3 regions of the Halomonas binhaiensis genome follow, and region 1 is predicted to be linked to each of the others. Evidence: riboswitches for the same ligand, from Rfam matches in the RefSeq annotation. Region 1 holds a riboswitch; each other region holds the start of a gene.
What was found. Region 1 has a riboswitch for cobalamin ahead of E4T21_RS07695 (CbtB domain-containing protein). Riboswitches for the same ligand answer to the same signal wherever they lie in the genome.
Positions count from the first base shown of each region.

Region 2: another riboswitch for cobalamin. It lies ahead of E4T21_RS04535 (ABC transporter substrate-binding protein); the one in region 1 lies ahead of E4T21_RS07695 (CbtB domain-containing protein).
Region 3: another riboswitch for cobalamin. It lies ahead of E4T21_RS12715 (TonB-dependent receptor domain-containing protein); the one in region 1 lies ahead of E4T21_RS07695 (CbtB domain-containing protein).

Region 1 covers NZ_CP038437.2:1,761,252-1,766,589, reverse strand. Annotated here, with positions in the region: gene E4T21_RS07705 (AAA family ATPase) at 1-1,236, opposite strand, end outside; gene E4T21_RS07700 (CbtA family protein) at 1,229-1,987, opposite strand; gene E4T21_RS07695 (CbtB domain-containing protein) at 2,009-2,146, opposite strand; cobalamin riboswitch at 2,235-2,457, opposite strand; gene E4T21_RS07690 (helix-turn-helix domain-containing protein) at 2,636-3,571, shown strand; gene E4T21_RS07685 (amidase) at 3,495-5,054, opposite strand.
Region 2 covers NZ_CP038437.2:1,033,911-1,039,248, forward strand. Annotated here, with positions in the region: gene E4T21_RS04525 (purine-nucleoside phosphorylase) at 1-432, opposite strand, end outside; gene E4T21_RS04530 (aminoglycoside adenylyltransferase family protein) at 584-1,342, shown strand; cobalamin riboswitch at 1,508-1,698, shown strand; gene E4T21_RS04535 (ABC transporter substrate-binding protein) at 1,742-2,929, shown strand; gene E4T21_RS04540 (FecCD family ABC transporter permease) at 2,922-3,989, shown strand; gene E4T21_RS04545 (ABC transporter ATP-binding protein) at 4,040-4,816, shown strand; gene E4T21_RS04550 (MFS transporter) at 4,869-5,338, opposite strand, start outside.
Region 3 covers NZ_CP038437.2:2,892,207-2,897,544, forward strand. Annotated here, with positions in the region: gene E4T21_RS12705 (FecCD family ABC transporter permease) at 1-456, opposite strand, end outside; gene E4T21_RS12710 (cobalamin-binding protein) at 458-1,483, opposite strand; gene E4T21_RS12715 (TonB-dependent receptor domain-containing protein) at 1,480-3,321, opposite strand; cobalamin riboswitch at 3,439-3,705, opposite strand; gene E4T21_RS12720 (bifunctional adenosylcobinamide kinase/adenosylcobinamide-phosphate guanylyltransferase) at 3,809-4,240, opposite strand; gene E4T21_RS12725 (histidine phosphatase family protein) at 4,192-4,917, opposite strand; gene cobS (adenosylcobinamide-GDP ribazoletransferase) at 4,869-5,338, opposite strand, start outside.

The sequences.
Region 1 (5,338 bases):
GTGGGCGGAATAGCGTCCTGATGGCTGAGCCTGGTGGTGGATTTCCTGCTGGGCCTTGCGACCCCGGGACGGTGTCGTCAGTAACCGCCTCCTCGGCTTGCCGGTCACGCTATTCGTCCAGGCGACGGGAGGTACCTTGATACTCTCGTGCGCCACGGGAGGCATGGCCCCCCATTGGCCTTGAGCCTGCTCGCCCTGGGTCTGCTCACCCTGGGTCTGCTCCCCCTGGGTCTGCTCGCTCCCCGTCGATGCCTCACCAATGCTGCCTGCATCATCCCGACCGGCCATCGAGGTCGAGAGAGCTGTTGCTGAATCCGTCGCTCCTGAGTCCCTGGAAGACGATCCGGGGCCAGCGGGTGGCGTACCTGAATCAGGCGTCGTCACTCGGCGATGTGCCAGCACCCAAGGCTCGACCGTGTCCAGGTCCTCACGACCTACCGCCTCTGCACCTCGCCAGGCGGCATGGGCCTGTGCCGCCTGGTGCCAGGTGACATCCGCCCTCATGCCTTCGACACCCGCAGCCTCGCAGCGCACAGCAACATGCTCATAGACCCAGGCCTCAGCGGTGATGTCGGCCAGCGCAGCCTGGGCGGTACGAATACGCTGGGTCAGCTCGGCCTGAGCAAGCTCATGCTCCACCACAAAGGCCTGTGGATCACGTTCATAGGCCTCGCGCTGTTGGACGATGGCAATCCGTTCTCGCACGCTCACTGCCATGTCCTGCTCAAGGCATAGGCCGAAGCGATCAAGCAGTTGAGGGCGCAGTTCACCCTCGTCCGGATTCATGGTGCCGATCAGACTGAAGCGAGCGGGATGCGTATGACTGATACCATCCCGCTCGACGATATTGATGCCACTTGCGGCCACATCGAGCAGCAGATCCACCAGGCTGTCGGGCAACAGGTTGACTTCATCGACATACAACACACCGCCATCAGCCTTGGCCAGCAGCCCTGCATGGAAGGTCGCCTCACGCTCGGACAGCACCCGCTGCAGGTCCAGGCTACCGGTCAGACGATCCTCGCTGGCGCCCAGCGGCAAGGTGACAAACGGAGGCCTGCTACCCTGCTCGTCATCCGGCAGAATCGCGGCCAACGCACGTGCCAGGGTGGACTTGGCACTTCCCCGTGGACCACTGACCAGTAGCCCGCCGACACGAGGATTGATGACATTGAGCAGCAATGCCGTCTTCAACGCCTCCTGACCGACAACGGCGGTAAAGGGAAACTCAACCATGAACGCCCTCATCGACACTTGCCGTGCTGCCGAGGCGCCGCAGGGTAATGACACACAGCAGCCCTGCCAGCAACCAGAACACGAGGTTGGTAAATCCAGACACCCAGATAAATTCATGCTGCAGCGAATTCAGCGCCACGACGGCCTGGGGATCGGGATGAGAGAACAGTGGCCCATCATGTGCAGGCACCCAGACATAGGGCAGCAGCAGAATGGGCAACCCCAGCCAGCGCTTCCTGCCCCGCGCCAGAAACAGCCACCCCAGGCCTGCAGCAGCAAGCGCGACCGTGGTGATCCACCATAACTGGCGTGACTCGAGGGCAGCCGCTGCAGCACCGGGAATTTCAGGAGGCAACCCCAGTGCCGGAGCCACAAAGACCGCCAAATAGCACAGCCCCCCTACCAGCAGGCCTCGACCCGGCGTCAATGCCAGCCGAGAGCGCTCGCATAGCTGGTTCATGAGTATCAGGAGAATGGCGGAGAAACCGATCCCGGCGAAGACATTGGAAACGGCGGTATAGAAATAACGCTCGGCACCATCAGCAGGCGCCCAGGCTTCTTCATCATGATGGTGCTCGGCCATGCCGGTCACTTCATGCGAATAGTCTGCCTCAGCGTGATGGTCGCTGCCGATTTCATACTGCTCGGCAGCCAGCAGGATCGGAGTGACGCCGACCGCCTGCATGGCCGTCATGATCAATCCAAGCACCATGCCTATCAGGCAGGCACTCAATACAAGTGAACGCAACATCAGCTTTCCTCCGGAGGTGTTTCAGTGACACGGAAACACGAAGGAATGCCGGGTATCATGCGCTGCATTATGCGCTGCGCTCATCGGCAGGAAACCGACGGCATAAAGGACGAGCACTCCAAAGAGCACAACAGCCCCTTGCTGGCACAACGACGCCATTCTGGAAGCAGAACGAGAAGACCGAGAGGGGGAAGAAACAGGAATAGCAGACATGACATTATCCTTGGTGCCCGCCGCACCGTAAGTGGATGAAAGGAAATGACAGGCCGGTCTCCGGGCTCAAAGAGGATGCACATGCGTGTTCGTTGCCATGCATCAGCGCCTGCACCTTCCCGACATATGTCAGTGGTCTTCGCAGGCCGCTCTTATTACCGTTGCGGGGGCAGCGATGGGATTGGCCAATGACACAGCCGCACCATACTTCCCGATTATCCCCAGGTTACAGGGGCACCTATCCTTCAGCCGGTCATCCTAAAGCAATTGCTGCTTGTCTGGAACAGCGAAAGGCAAGCACTCCCCGACACCTGGACAAGATATCCAGGCACCTTTGCGGAATGACAGCTAGATTTTCAGAGGATTAGCTCGACGCTTCGAGCAATTTTCCTTGCCGGCACTTTCCCCTCGGGGAGCCTGAGCGGAGCCTCATGAATGCACAACAAACTTCTCCACAAGACAGCACGGGTACTGAAAGCCATCGACGAACATCAGGCGCTTGGCCTCGAAGAATTGTATTTGCTGCTCGGTCTGCCAAAGCCGACCCTCAAGCGCCTCCTGGATGACCTGGAGGAAATGGGCTGGCTCTATCGCCGCCTGGGTGACAAGCGCTATGTGTCACTGTCGAATATCCATGGTCCAGGCGATTCCCGCTACCACCTGGCCAAGGAAGCACACCCCTTTCTCGACCAGCTATTTGAATCAACGGGTTTGGCATCCGACCTGGTGATTGCAACCGCCAGTGGTCCAAGTATTCTCGAAAGCAACTTTTCACGTCTGGGCATCCGTACTGGCCGGGACCGACTGATCGGAGCCCGCCCCTGCCCCTTGCATGCCGCTTCGGGGCGCGCCTTGTGTGCTCACCAGCTATTGAATGGCTCCAGTTCATGGCTGGCTCCTGGGTTTCGAGACAATCAGCTTCGAGACAATCAACCTCAAGACAACCCGCTTCGTGACAGCCAGCTTCGCCAACTTGCCGATGAGTACCGGGACGGTTATTTCCGTCGCCTATCCGGAAACTGGGAATATGGCTTTCGTTTTCCTTTCAAGATTGATGCCATCGCCATTGCGTTATCCATCAAGCAGCGCACCATGGCCTCCCTCAATCTGTATTGGGATAAGCAGCGCTTTACGTACAAGACGGTAGAAAAGCGCTACCTGTCACGCCTGGAGGCCATCGGGCAGCAACTGATGCCCGTTCTAGAAAGACATGTCGCGACCCTGGAAACCTTGTCGCAACGCGATTTGCTTCCAGGGCCCGGCATGCCGGCTTCAGCTGCCTTTCAACCTGCGTTCAGCCAATCAACTGGGGACGTTGCTGCGTCAACCGCGAGGCCTGTTCGTAGGCATGCGCAATCTTCAGAACCTTGAGATCCTGATGCATGGGACCGATCAGCTGGATTCCCATGGGTCGCCCCCGGGAGTCGAAACCGGCTGGCACATTGACCACCGGACACCCGCTGAGCGTGCCCGGTGTCACTATCTGCATCCAACGGTGGTAGGTGTCCATGCGCCGACCATCGATTTCCTGCGGCCAATGCGTTTCTGCCTCGAAAGGAAAGACCTGCGCGGTAGGTAGTGCAACGACATCGTAGCGCTCGAACAGTGCATCCATCGCTGCATACCAACGGCTACGGGCAGCCGACGCCTGGAACACCTCCAGACCGGTCAAGCGCAATCCCCCTTCCACTTCCCACACTGCCTCAGGTTTCATCTGGGCACGCTTTGCTTCATCCACGTACAGGTCGTGAAGCCCACCGCTGACGAGAAAATGGCGCAATGTCAGCCAGGTCTCCCACAGCTCATCCATGGAAAAGTCTGGCTTCGCCTCTTCGACCTGGGCCCCCATATCCTCGAAATAAGCAAAGGCCTGACGGCAGACATCCAGCACGCCGGGTTCGGTAGGCAAGCTGCCGTCGAAGTCCCCCAGCCAGGCAATCTTGAGACCAGCGGTATCCATATCCAGATTACCGGCGTAGAGGGCATTGTCGGTTTCCAGGGATAACGGAGCGCGAGAATCGAAGCCAGACATCGTCGACAGCAGGCGCGCCGCATCAGCCACGGTGCGCCCCATGGGGCCTGCATAGCCTAGCTGCTGATAGAACTTCTCTCCCGACGGCCCTCCGGGAACCCGCCCCTGGCTCGGGCGAAAGCCGAAGACGTTGTTGTAGGCCGCAGGATTGCGCAGCGATCCCATCATGTCACTGCCATCCGCCACCGGCAGCATATGCGTCGCCAGGCCAACCGCTGCACCACCGCTACTGCCACCTGCACATAGCGCCGGGTCATAGGCGTTACGGGTGATGCCATAGACGGGGTTGTAGGTCTGCGAACCGAGACCGAACTCCGGCGTATTGGTCTTGCCGATCAGAATCGCCCCGGCATTACGCAGCCGCTCGACGAAGATGGCATCTTGCTCCGGCACCGATTCCTTGAACAGTGGCGAGCCAAGCGTCGTCGTGATGCCTTTCGTTGCCGCCAGATCTTTTACGGCATGGGGAAAGCCATGCATCCAGCCGCGATAATTACCCCGTGCCAGGTCATCGTCGGCAGCTCCAGCTTCTTCCATCAGCACTTCTCGAGATCGCAGTGCAACGATGGCGTTATAGGTCGGGTTGTAACGCTCGATATGGTCCAGGTAAGCCGTCATCACGTCACGGCAACTGACATTGCCCTGACGAATGGCGGAAGAAAGTTCATTGGCCGACAGGGCCACGATCTCGGAGGGAGTGCCTGGCTGCGGCGTAGTTCCATGAGCACTGGCGCTCACCCCCAGTCCAGAAGCTGCAAGCATACTGGCCCCCGCAGACAGCTTGAGAAAATCACGTCGATCCAGCGAATACGGTGTTGTCATGATGATGGCCTCGCAACGAGGAAACACTGGATAAATCGGCCAAAGTGGCCTTTATGCAGAATTTCCTTTTCAGGGTTCCTTGTTATTGGTCATTGGCGGCGTCCAACTACCACCAGAAAATGACCATAGCGAGACGGCAATGGGGCGTTAAGCCAGATTGGTTCCACATCCTGGAACCAGGCTTCCAGGAAGGTGCTGGTGGATGCATTGTTTATCCGGAATAAGGAAACTACGAGGCTTTGCCATATTGTGATAAAAACAACGGAAAACATTTCCATTACATC
Region 2 (5,338 bases), 730 kb from region 1:
CAGCCAGGTGGCCCAACTGACCATGCCGATGGTGCCTTGAGAGGGCGGGGTTCCCGCCACACCACTAAGAATGAAATAGGTATCGCTGAAGTCGTAGCGAGGGTCGAGCAGAATCGCCTGCATGGATGATGATGAAGCTACCTTGCCCATGCCGAGTACAGAGCCACAGACGCCATCATCATTGCAGTAGAGTTCGTGAGTGGCTCCTCTGACAGCCACCGGTTGTGCATCCTGCCAATAATGCTCGTACCAGTGCTGGAATTCTCCCGCACGATCACCCGTGTTTTCCCCGATCTCGAACATGCTGGCAATGAACACCTTGACCTCTGTTGAAGAGGAGGCATCGTTCGCCAGGGAAGGGATAGGCAGTAGACTGGCGAGGAAGATCGCTGCGGTGAGAGGGCCCCGTAGACCCGAGAACGGTGAGGACATTGTGCTCCCTTTTGTTGTACATAAAATCGTTGTATACAGAAAACGCCTTGAGTTTAGAGGAAGCGCCGAATAAATACTCAGATGGCTGGTGTCATGCTTGCGAGATAACGAGCCCGGGGTGGTGGTGGTATCCAGATAAAAAGGGGGCGTGATGATTCCCGCTGAAGTCGATAACGTGCTGCATGTCATCCGTGAATTATTGGCGGATTCCCTGGTGGCGGCATACCTGCATGGGTCTGCTGTCGCTGGTGGGCTGCAGCCTTCGAGTGATGTCGATGTGCTGGTTGTCATTGACGAGCCGCTGGATTCGGAAACGCGCCTGAGCCTGACGACAGCACTGATGGGAATTTCGGGACATCCGGCGCGTGATAGCTCCCTTCGCCCTGTCGAATTGATGATCTTTCTTCGCACTCAGCTTGTCGCTGATATCTATCCCGCCCGCTGTGAGTTCATCTACGGTGAATGGCTGCGCCATGAGTTTGAGCGTGGCGCAATACCTCAGCCTGCCGAAGATCCAGAGCTTACTCTCGTTCTTGCTCAGGCACGGCAGGAAGCGAAACCGCTGTTCGGCCCCAGTGCTTCCGAGCTGCTCCCGCTTATCCCACCAGCCGATATACGCCGCGCAATAGGCGATCTTCTGCCTGACTTGCTGGCTTCCCTGCAAGGGGACGAGCGCAATGTGCTGCTCACCCTGGCGCGTATGTGGCGAACATTGACGGAGGGGGATTTCGTCACCAAGGACGCAGCCGCCAGCTGGGCCGAGCCCCGTTTGCCTGTTGAGCATGCTGCGCTGCTCAGGGACGCCCGGGAAGCCTATCTGGGCATGCATGCCGATGACTGGAGCACCCGCCAAGAGGAAGTCCTGCGCACAGTGAATGCGATGCAACATCGCATTAGGGATGCTCAGTAGCATTGGCAACATATCTACGGCATGATGGACAGTGAGACTGCTGGCAAACTACTACGCTCGATCATGCAGTGTTGAAATCCTCCTCAAAATGCTCATTTACATCTCGTAAATTGCGCTTCTTCGTCTGATTTCGCCTTGCCTGATCGTTGCTCGCTACCTTTGCAGCAGCCTCGGCTTCGTCGGTTTCCTTCGGGAATGAAAAGGGAATCCGTGCCGAGCCTTGCTCGGTAACCGGAACTGCCCCCGCAACTGTAGGCGGTGAACTTGCTTCGGCGCACCACTGGGAATCTAGCCCGGGAAGGTGAAGCAAGTGTCGATCCGTCAGTCAGGAGACCTGCCGACTTCAAGTGCAATCCCACGTGCAACGACAACCGGACGGGGTGTTCCGGAGAAGGGCAGATGAAACATATCCTACTTGCGTCCTGCGCGCTCAGCGCAGGCCTTGCGACGTTCTCGGGTTATGCCGAGACTTCGCACGATCTTTCGACTCACGATCTTTCGACTCACGATCTTTCGACTCACGATCTTTCGGCCGATGGCGCTTTTGTTGGTGACTCTTCAGTTGACGGCTCTTCTGTCGGCGACTCTTCAGTTGACGATTCCCAAGCTGCCAGCCATGCCACTGATTATCCTTTGACGCTGACGAACTGCGGTCAGGATGTCACTTTCGACAGAGCACCTGAACGCGTCGTATCCATTGGCCAATCGGCGACCGAGGTGCTGTATTCCCTGGGGCTTGCCTCCCGGGTGGTGGGCACTTCGGTGTGGTTCAACCCGGTACTGCCGGAGTTTGAGCAAGTGAACGCGGGGATCGAGCGGCTTGCTGATAATGATCCCAGTTTTGAATCCGTGGTCGGCAAGCGGCCTGACCTGGTGGCCGCACAATATGAATGGCATGTGGGCGATACGGGAAGCGTGGGCACGCGAGAGATGTTCCACGACCTTGGCATTGCATCCTATGTCATGCCGGTTGACTGTGACACGAAAGACAACTCGACCGGCGGCGATGGTATCCGCACAGCGGCCTTCGCCACCGAATCGATCTACAAGGGCATTCGCGAACTCGCTGCCATCTTTGATGTTAAGGACGCGGGCCAAGCGTTGGTGAGCTCCCTCCAAACCCAGGAAAACGAGGCCATTGCCCGAGCCAAGGCCCTCGACCTGCCTGATGATCTGTCGGCTGTCTTCTGGTTCTCTTCAGCCGATCTGGATAGCGACCCCTTCGTTGCCGGGCGCCTTGGTGCACCGGGCTACATGATGCAGAAGCTGGGCATCGAGAATGTGGTTTCATCCAATGAAGAATGGCCTGGCGTCGGCTGGGAAAGCATCGCCAAGGCGGATCCGGATGTCATCGTCATTGCGGATATGGATCGGCGGCGTTATCCCGCAGATGATGCGGCACAGAAGCTGGATTTCCTGCGTAATGACCCGGTGACCAGCCAGATGACGGCCGTGCGTGAAGGGCGCATCGTGACCATGGATGCGCATGCCATGAGCGCGACGATGCGCACGATTCACGGACTCGATAGCTTGTCTCAGGCGCTCGCGGAAATGAACTTTTTACACATGAACCATGCACATGAGTGACGTGGGCTCTCCCCAGGCATTCCGTCGAGGGCATCTGTGGCTCTGGCTGTCGCCATGGATGTTGCTGGCGGCGATCCTGTTCGGTACCGCTATCGGCGAGACACGCATTCCCCTGTCGGTAGTGATGGAGACCGTTGCCAATCGGCTCTGGGATGCCGGATATCCAGTGAACCGCATCGATGAAGGCATCATCTGGAGCTACCGGCTGAGCCGGGCCATCGTGGCGGCTGCCTGCGGGGCAGGGCTGGCGCTGACGGGAGTGGTACTGCAGGCACTGCTGCGCAACCCTCTGGCCGATCCTTATCTGATGGGGCTCTCTGCGGGGGCTTCGACAGGCGCGGTGGTGGTCACCGTGGCAGGACTGGGGGCCGGGGCCATCTCGATGTCATTGGGTGCGCTCATCGGCGCGCTGGTCGCTTTTGCCCTGGTCGCCCTGCTGGCTCAGGTCGTCGCTGGTCGGGCCGACACAGGGCGAGGCTCCCAGGCGGCAGCGATTATCCTGGCCGGCATAGCGGGCTCGCAGCTGTTCAATGCGTTGACTGCCTTCATCATCGCCAGAACCGCCAATGCGGAACAGGCGCGCGGCATCATGTTCTGGTTGATGGGCAACCTGTCGGGCACCCGTTGGGAGGATGTCGGGGCGACGGTCCTGGCTGCCCTGGCAGGTGCCGCGGTGTGTTTCTGGCATCGGCGCTCACTTGATGCGTTCACCTTCGGGGCGGACAGCGCCGCCTCGCTGGGTATTGCGGTCAGGCCGGTGAGAGGGCTGCTGATCACTGTCACGGCAGTGATGGTCGGGGTGATGGTTTCCAAGGTTGGCTCCATCGGTTTCGTCGGTCTTGTCGTCCCCCATGCAATGAGATTCCTGGTCGGGACAAGGCATGATCGGCTGGTGCCGGCAACCGCACTGGCGGGGGCGGTCTTCCTGGTCGTTGCCGATGTGCTGTCGAGAGTGATCGTGCCCGGGCAGGTGTTGCCGATTGGTGTGATCACGGCGCTGGTGGGGGCTCCGGCTTTTGCTCTCATTCTGGTTCATGGACGACGAGCCCGTGGACGATGAACTTGCGGACGACGAACTTACGGACGATGAACTCATGAACGGCGCGGTAGATGATGCTTGCAGCTGAAAATCTCTCGGTTTCCGTGCGTGGCACTCCGATCCTGCGCAATGTGTCGTTGCGGTTGCAGCCGGGGGAGTGCCTTGGTCTGATCGGCCCGAATGGATCAGGAAAGTCCACTCTGATGCAATGCCTCGCCGGGCTCAGGAAACCTGGCAAAGGGCGTGTGCTGTTGAATGGCCAGGCGATGGACAGGACATCGGCCAGAGTCCGGGCTCGCCAGTTGGCCCTGGTCGAGCAGCAGGCAGAGACCGCAGAACGCATCACGGTGCGTGAAGCCGTGGAACTCGGCAGGATTCCCTTCCTGTCGCCGTTGCGCCCTTGGCGGGCTGAAGATGATGCCTGCGTGCAGCAGGCGTTGGTTGCGGTTGACATGGCCGGCCTCAGTGACAGGCTCTGGCATACCCTGTCGGGTGGTGAGCGTCAGCGTGTGCACATTGCCAGGGCCCTGGCACAGTCGCCCGAGATCCTGTTGCTGGATGAGCCAACCAACCACCTCGACATCCGCCATCAGCTGTCAATCCTGGCCCTGGTTCGTGCCTTGCCCGTGACCAAGGTCATCGCGCTGCACGATCTCAATCAGGCCTTGGCATGCGACCGCTTGGTGCTGTTGCATGATGGAGCCATCGTTGCCAGCGGTGAACCGCGCAAGGTGCTGACGACACAGCATCTGCGAGAAGTCTTCGGGGTCGAGGCACGCTATCTGACACCTGACCCGGACGAACCTCCGCTGATACGTTTCTCCTGCGCCACGTCGCTGAGTTACTGAGCCATTGCCCGAACGAATTGGCTGAATGAATTGTCAGAGTGCTCCGGCCGTGTCATCCCGGGGTGTCATTCTGCGCAGGCACATGGCGTAGCGAAATCGCCGAGACAATGGCCAGGGCCAGAATGGCGATCCCGCTGACGGCAGCCGTGACATTGAGCCCCGTGGTGAAGGCCTGTCGAGCGCCTTCCACGGCTTGAACCGGCAACTGATCACTCATGGATATCGCTGTCCACAGGCTGTCGTGCACGAGAGCGGCGCTAGTGGCTGGAAGGTCGCCCGCCTGTGTCATATCAACCAATGTCATGCCGACCTGTAACCGATAGATGACGCTGGCCAGGCTGCCGAGCAGGGCAACACCCAATGCAATGCCCAACTCCTGAACCATTTCGGACATGGCAGATGCCGACCCTGCCTTGTTGGCGGGGGCCGTTCCTATCACCAGTTCTGTGCCCAGGGCTGCCAGGGTGCCCAGGGCAAGATAGACCAGCGAAAAACCTGCGATGGCGGTCCACACTCCATCCG
Region 3 (5,338 bases), 1.1 Mb from region 1:
GCCGGTCAGCAGGAGCCTGGCCGGCGTCCAGCTACCGCCGCCATGGGCCAGGCCGAAAACCAGCAGTGTGGACAACAGGGCACCAGAGAAAGCCGCCAAGGAGACCAGCGCAGCCCCCAGGCCCGCCAGCATGGCGAGCAAGGCCGCCACTGCCGCCCCACCGGATAACCCCAGCACATAAGGGTCAGCCAGTGGATTGCGCAGCAGCACTTGCATCAACGCGCCGGCCAGCGCCAGCAGCGCACCGGTACCGAAAGCGGCCAGGGCTCTCGGCAGGCGCAGCTCCCAGAGCAAGGTCTGGTGCAAGGGGCTGCCATTCCCCAGCACTGTGGCCCACAGTTCCTGGGGTGACAGATTGATGCTGCCCAGTGCCAGCGCCAATAGAATAGCGGCCACGGAGATCAGCCCCAGCACACATAGCGGCGGCCAGACCCGAGGCATGTGGCGCAATGACATATCAGCGGCGCTCACGGGCGCTCTCCAGGTGACGGCATAGAGACTTGGTGCCTTCCACCAGGCGCGGAGTGGCCCTTTGCACCAGGTCGGGATTGATGAAGAACAGGTTATCGCGCTCAACCGCCTTGAGGTGCGGATAAGCCTGCCAGGCATCGAGCCAGGAAGAGTCCGCCTTGCCCATTCCCCCGGTGATGATGGCTTCAGGGTTCGCTGCCAGCACGGCCTCCTGGGAAATACGCGGTACCATGGGAGCCTCATCGGCAAACAGATTGACGCCCCCGCACAGTGCCAGTGACTGGCTGATCCAATGCTGGCCATTGATGGTCATCAGTGGTCTTTCCCAGACTTCGTAGAACACGCTCACAGGTTCGGAATCTGCATAACGCTGGGTAAGATCACGAATGTCATCACGCAGTGCCGTAGCTGCCTGTTCCGCCTTATCCTGGCTGTCGGCCAGTACACCCAGACGTTCCAGAGTCGAAGCTATCGTCTCGAAGCTTTTCGCATCGGAATGAAATACCTTGATTCCAAGCGCAGACAGTCGCTCTACCTGCTCACGGGGATTGCCGCCATCCCAGCTCACGACCAGGTCCGGCTCAAGCGCCAGCAAGGCTTCGAGGTCGATACGGTCATAGCTTCCCACCCTCGGCAGGGCTTGAGCCGCTTTTGGATAGTCGCTGAAACTCACTGCGCCGACGACCTTTTCACCGGCCCCGGCAGCGAACAACAACTCCGTCACACTGGGGGCCAGCGCGACAATGCGTTGTGCCGGTGCAGCAAGACAGACTTCGGTTCCACTGTCATCCACGACACACCGCGAGGCTTCTTCGGCGCTCACCACCGACATGCCAAGCGACAAGCTCACTGCCAGCAGTACGATGCTGCCTGCAGTCTTTATCGCCCGTGTCGGCCACTTGATGTTTATCGGGCGTTCAAGGCCCCCCATGCGCTCAGGAGCATGTTTCATGCGCTCAAGGCTGTATTCCATTGGCTCAGGGCTGTATTCCATTGGCTCAGGGCTGTTCATGGCTGGAAGCCAACGCTCAAGTAGGCTGCGCGCCCGGGGTTGATATAGTCCCAGCCGTTGAAGCTGTCCCGCGCGGTGGCATATTCGCGATCGAGGACATTCTCCAGGGTCAGGTTGGCCTTCCATTGAGGGGCGAAATTCCAGCCTGCCCGCAGGTCGATGGTGCCATAGCCTGACAAGCGTTCTTTATTGTCTGCATCGTTGTAGCGATGGTTCTGTGCCACGAAGGATGCGCCGAGATTCCAGTCGCCGATGCGTCGATCTGCATCCAGGCGTACCCCTTGGGTCGCACGGCGCACCAAGCGCTTGCCACTCTTGCGGTCTTCGGGGTCGGTGTAGGTGGCAGAGGCAGCCAGAACCCACTGGTTCCACTCCAGTCCCGTGGTCAGCTCAACACCCCGAATGCGGGCGCGATCCACATTGAACGGCGCATAATGCGAGTCCTGCACCGTATATGCCACCATGTCGTCGATATCGCTCTGGTACACGGCCACATCCCAGAATCCCCGGCCATACTGCCCACGCAGGCCAAGCTCGACACTTTCCGCTTTCTCGGGGTCGAGGTCAGGATTGCCGAAGTCGGGGAAGTACAGCTCATTGAAAGTCGGTGCCCGGAATGCCGTGGCGTAACTGGCTCGCAGGGTATAGTGGTCATCCAGGGCATAACCCAAAGCAAGGTGCCCGGTGGTCTCGCCGCCGAAGGCCTCGTTGTCGTCATGGCGCAGGCCGACCTGCAGCGAGAAGGGAGCGAAGTCCAGCAGGGTCTGAGCGAACACCGCCACATTGTCACGGCTGTCTTCCGCGTAATCGGTAGTGCTGTCGATCTTGTCCTGCTGATACTCTGCCCCGGCGACCAGTTCGTGATTGCCCATCAGCACAGAGTTGTCCCAACGCGCCGTGTGTGTCGTGGTATCGAAAGTGGTGGCGCCAAGGTCGGAAAAATCATCCAGCTCATCGCGGGCTTCGCTGATGGTCAAGCGCGAAGTCCAGTTGCTCGTGACAGGTATCTCGCCATACACCCCGGCCACTTGCTGCACATAGTCGGAATCACCGCCTTCGTACTCGGTATTGCCTGACGCACGCAACGCGGTGACGCCCATGACAGCACCATTGTCGAAGTCGTGCGCCAGCCGCACCAGGCCCGTGGTGTTGTCGTAGCCCTTGTCTTCCCCGCCCTTGCGTACTTCCGAGCCATCGCTGCTCAGGTGGCTGGCACTGAACTGGTAGCGGGTCGCATTGGCCTCCCCGCTCAGGTTGGCCTGGGCCCTGGCCGTGCCAAAAGAGCCTCCTCCCAAGGTGATGCTGGGAGTCGGTCGTTCACCTTCGGGTTCGAGGGTGAACAGTTGCACAACGCCGCCTACCGCATCGGCACCATATAGCGCACCACGCGGGCCACGCACGACTTCGATGCGTTCGAACATGCGCGGGTCGAGAAACTGCCAGGCCGGGCCGCCGTTGGTGGCCGAACGCAGGCGCATGCCATCGATCAGCAACAATGTCGATTCAGGGCCGGTACCACGCAGATAGAGACTGGTGTTCTTGCCGAACCCACCACTGGATGAAAAATCAACGCCGGCCTGGCCACGCAGGGCATCGATCAGACTGATAGGGTCGCGCTGGCGCAGCGTCTGTTCGTTGATGACACTGACCGAAGACAATGTCTCACTGGCCGTGCGTGGTGCCAGGGTCGCAGATACGACCATGGGATCGAGGTTCACACTTTCATCATCGCCAGTGCTCTGGGCACTGGCCTGGGCAACGAATGCCAGCGGCATGGCAGCAAGGCTGAGAACAGGCAGGCCTGATACCGCTCGGGCAGGAAGAAAGGAGCGCAACATGATGAAGTATCCCCTGGTACCATGCGCACCCGCACGGCACGAAGCCTTGAATGACCAAGAACGGGGAAATGAGGAAGGAAGGCGTAACAACGCGCCCAGCTTCGGGAGCCCACCGCCCCTGGCATGGAATTTCAGGCCGGTCTCCGGGCTGACGAGCGAACATCTGCATGTTCCACGCGACCACCTTCCCGTGCCGGGCAGCAAGCCCGCGTGAAAGTGCCGACGAGCCTGTTGCTCAAGTCGACAGTTCTAGATATGCACAGTGGTGTGTCAGGCCGCGCTTTACTCGATCACCGTTGCGGGGGCAGCGTCGGATTGTCACCGACTTCCCGTTTCACCCCGACGCATCACATGCGTTCAGGAACGTCATATCTCCTTGCCGCTCGCTACACAGCGAGTGATATGCCGCTCCCTCAGGGGCACCTGAGAACCCAGGTAAACTACCAATGCCGGCCATGAGCGTCAATGTGACGCTTTGTCATCAAGGTCATTTCAATGCCATGACCAAGCCATGGCGCACATGCCATACGCTGCTGCTGGCCTCTGCTGCATCCTGTGCCAACCAGCCCGCCAGATCACGTAGCTGACGCTGGAATGGCTCGACAGGCACGATCCCGCGTCCGACTTCCGGGACAATCAGCACCACTTCTGCTGACTCGCGACCGGCCCAGTCCTTGAAGGCCTGGCGCCAGCATTCACGCAGCGCATCGTTCTCCAGCTCGGCGCCATTCCTGTTGCAGCAGACCTCTTCAAGCCACTTGAGCCAGCCATGAACCACTACCTCAGCGTGGGTCTCAGCCAGACGCGGATATCGCATCCGCTCCAGCGCTTCGCTGGCCTGAATCCAGCTTGCCTGAGGAAAGCGTTCGCTCACACGTTCGCGTTTGCCGGCGCAGGCACCGCCGAGGAAGAGTTGCATGTCACACCCTCTGTGGTGGTTGTCAGATACCAGCGCCGCCCGGAGGCCTGTTCCACAACGCCGTCCCAGAACGAGACCTGTTCGAAGCCACGCCGCCATTCACGAATCACACCACCATGGGTGACTACCAGAACCTTGTATCGCGGCTCCCCAGCCACTTTTTCTACAACTTCTCCAACAACTCTTTCTTCTCCAACAACTCTTTCTTCTACAACAACGCTTTCTTCTGCAACTTCTCCAGCAGCGTCGGCAAAGATATCGTTCAATGCGGCTTCCAATCGTTCGCGCAGTTGCTGGGCGGACTCGCCACCCGTCGGAGCCAGCTCTCCGGCACTGTCGATCCAGGCACGATAGGCAGGGTCATCCTTGAGTTCTTCCCAGGTACACCCTTCGAAGTCACCAAAGTCATTTTCGCGCAGGCGGTTATCCAGGCGCGGACGGGGCCAGTCACGACCTTCCGAGATATGCGCCAGCGTCTGACGGCAACGGACCAGGTCACTGGTGACCACGGCATCGAAGCGTTCGCCTTCCAGGTAGTCGCGCAAGCGATCCATTCCCTCCAGGGCATCGGGCATCAACAGCTCGATATCACGCTGCCCCTGGTAGCGCTTTTCCAGATTCCATTGGGTCACGCCGTGGCGAACCACCACCAGCTCGAGGCCCACACCAATAGCCATAATTCTCCTCCTTCGATTGCGGCCCCCAGCAGATCGCCGCTGATACCGCCAAAGGTCCGTCTTGCTCCCGCGGCAAAGATGACAACAAACAAGGCTGTCGCCAGTCCCAATGTCAGCATGCTCCACGCTTGCCCTGAGCTCATCAGCACAAACGGCAGCACAGACAGCAACACGGGCAGTGCCGTCGCCAACACCAGGTCACGCGGCCCCAGGCTCTGTTGCCATAGATGAGCCAGCCCCTCTGGGCGTGCCGCTGGCACCCGGACCAGCAGGAACACCGCCATCCAGCGAGCCAGGGCAGGAATGGCAACCAGCCACCAGATACCCGCTTCAAGCTCGAGCAGCCACCACACCAACGCCAGCTTCCAGGCTAGATGAAATACCAGCACCACCACCGCAAAACTGCCTACCTGCGGATCCT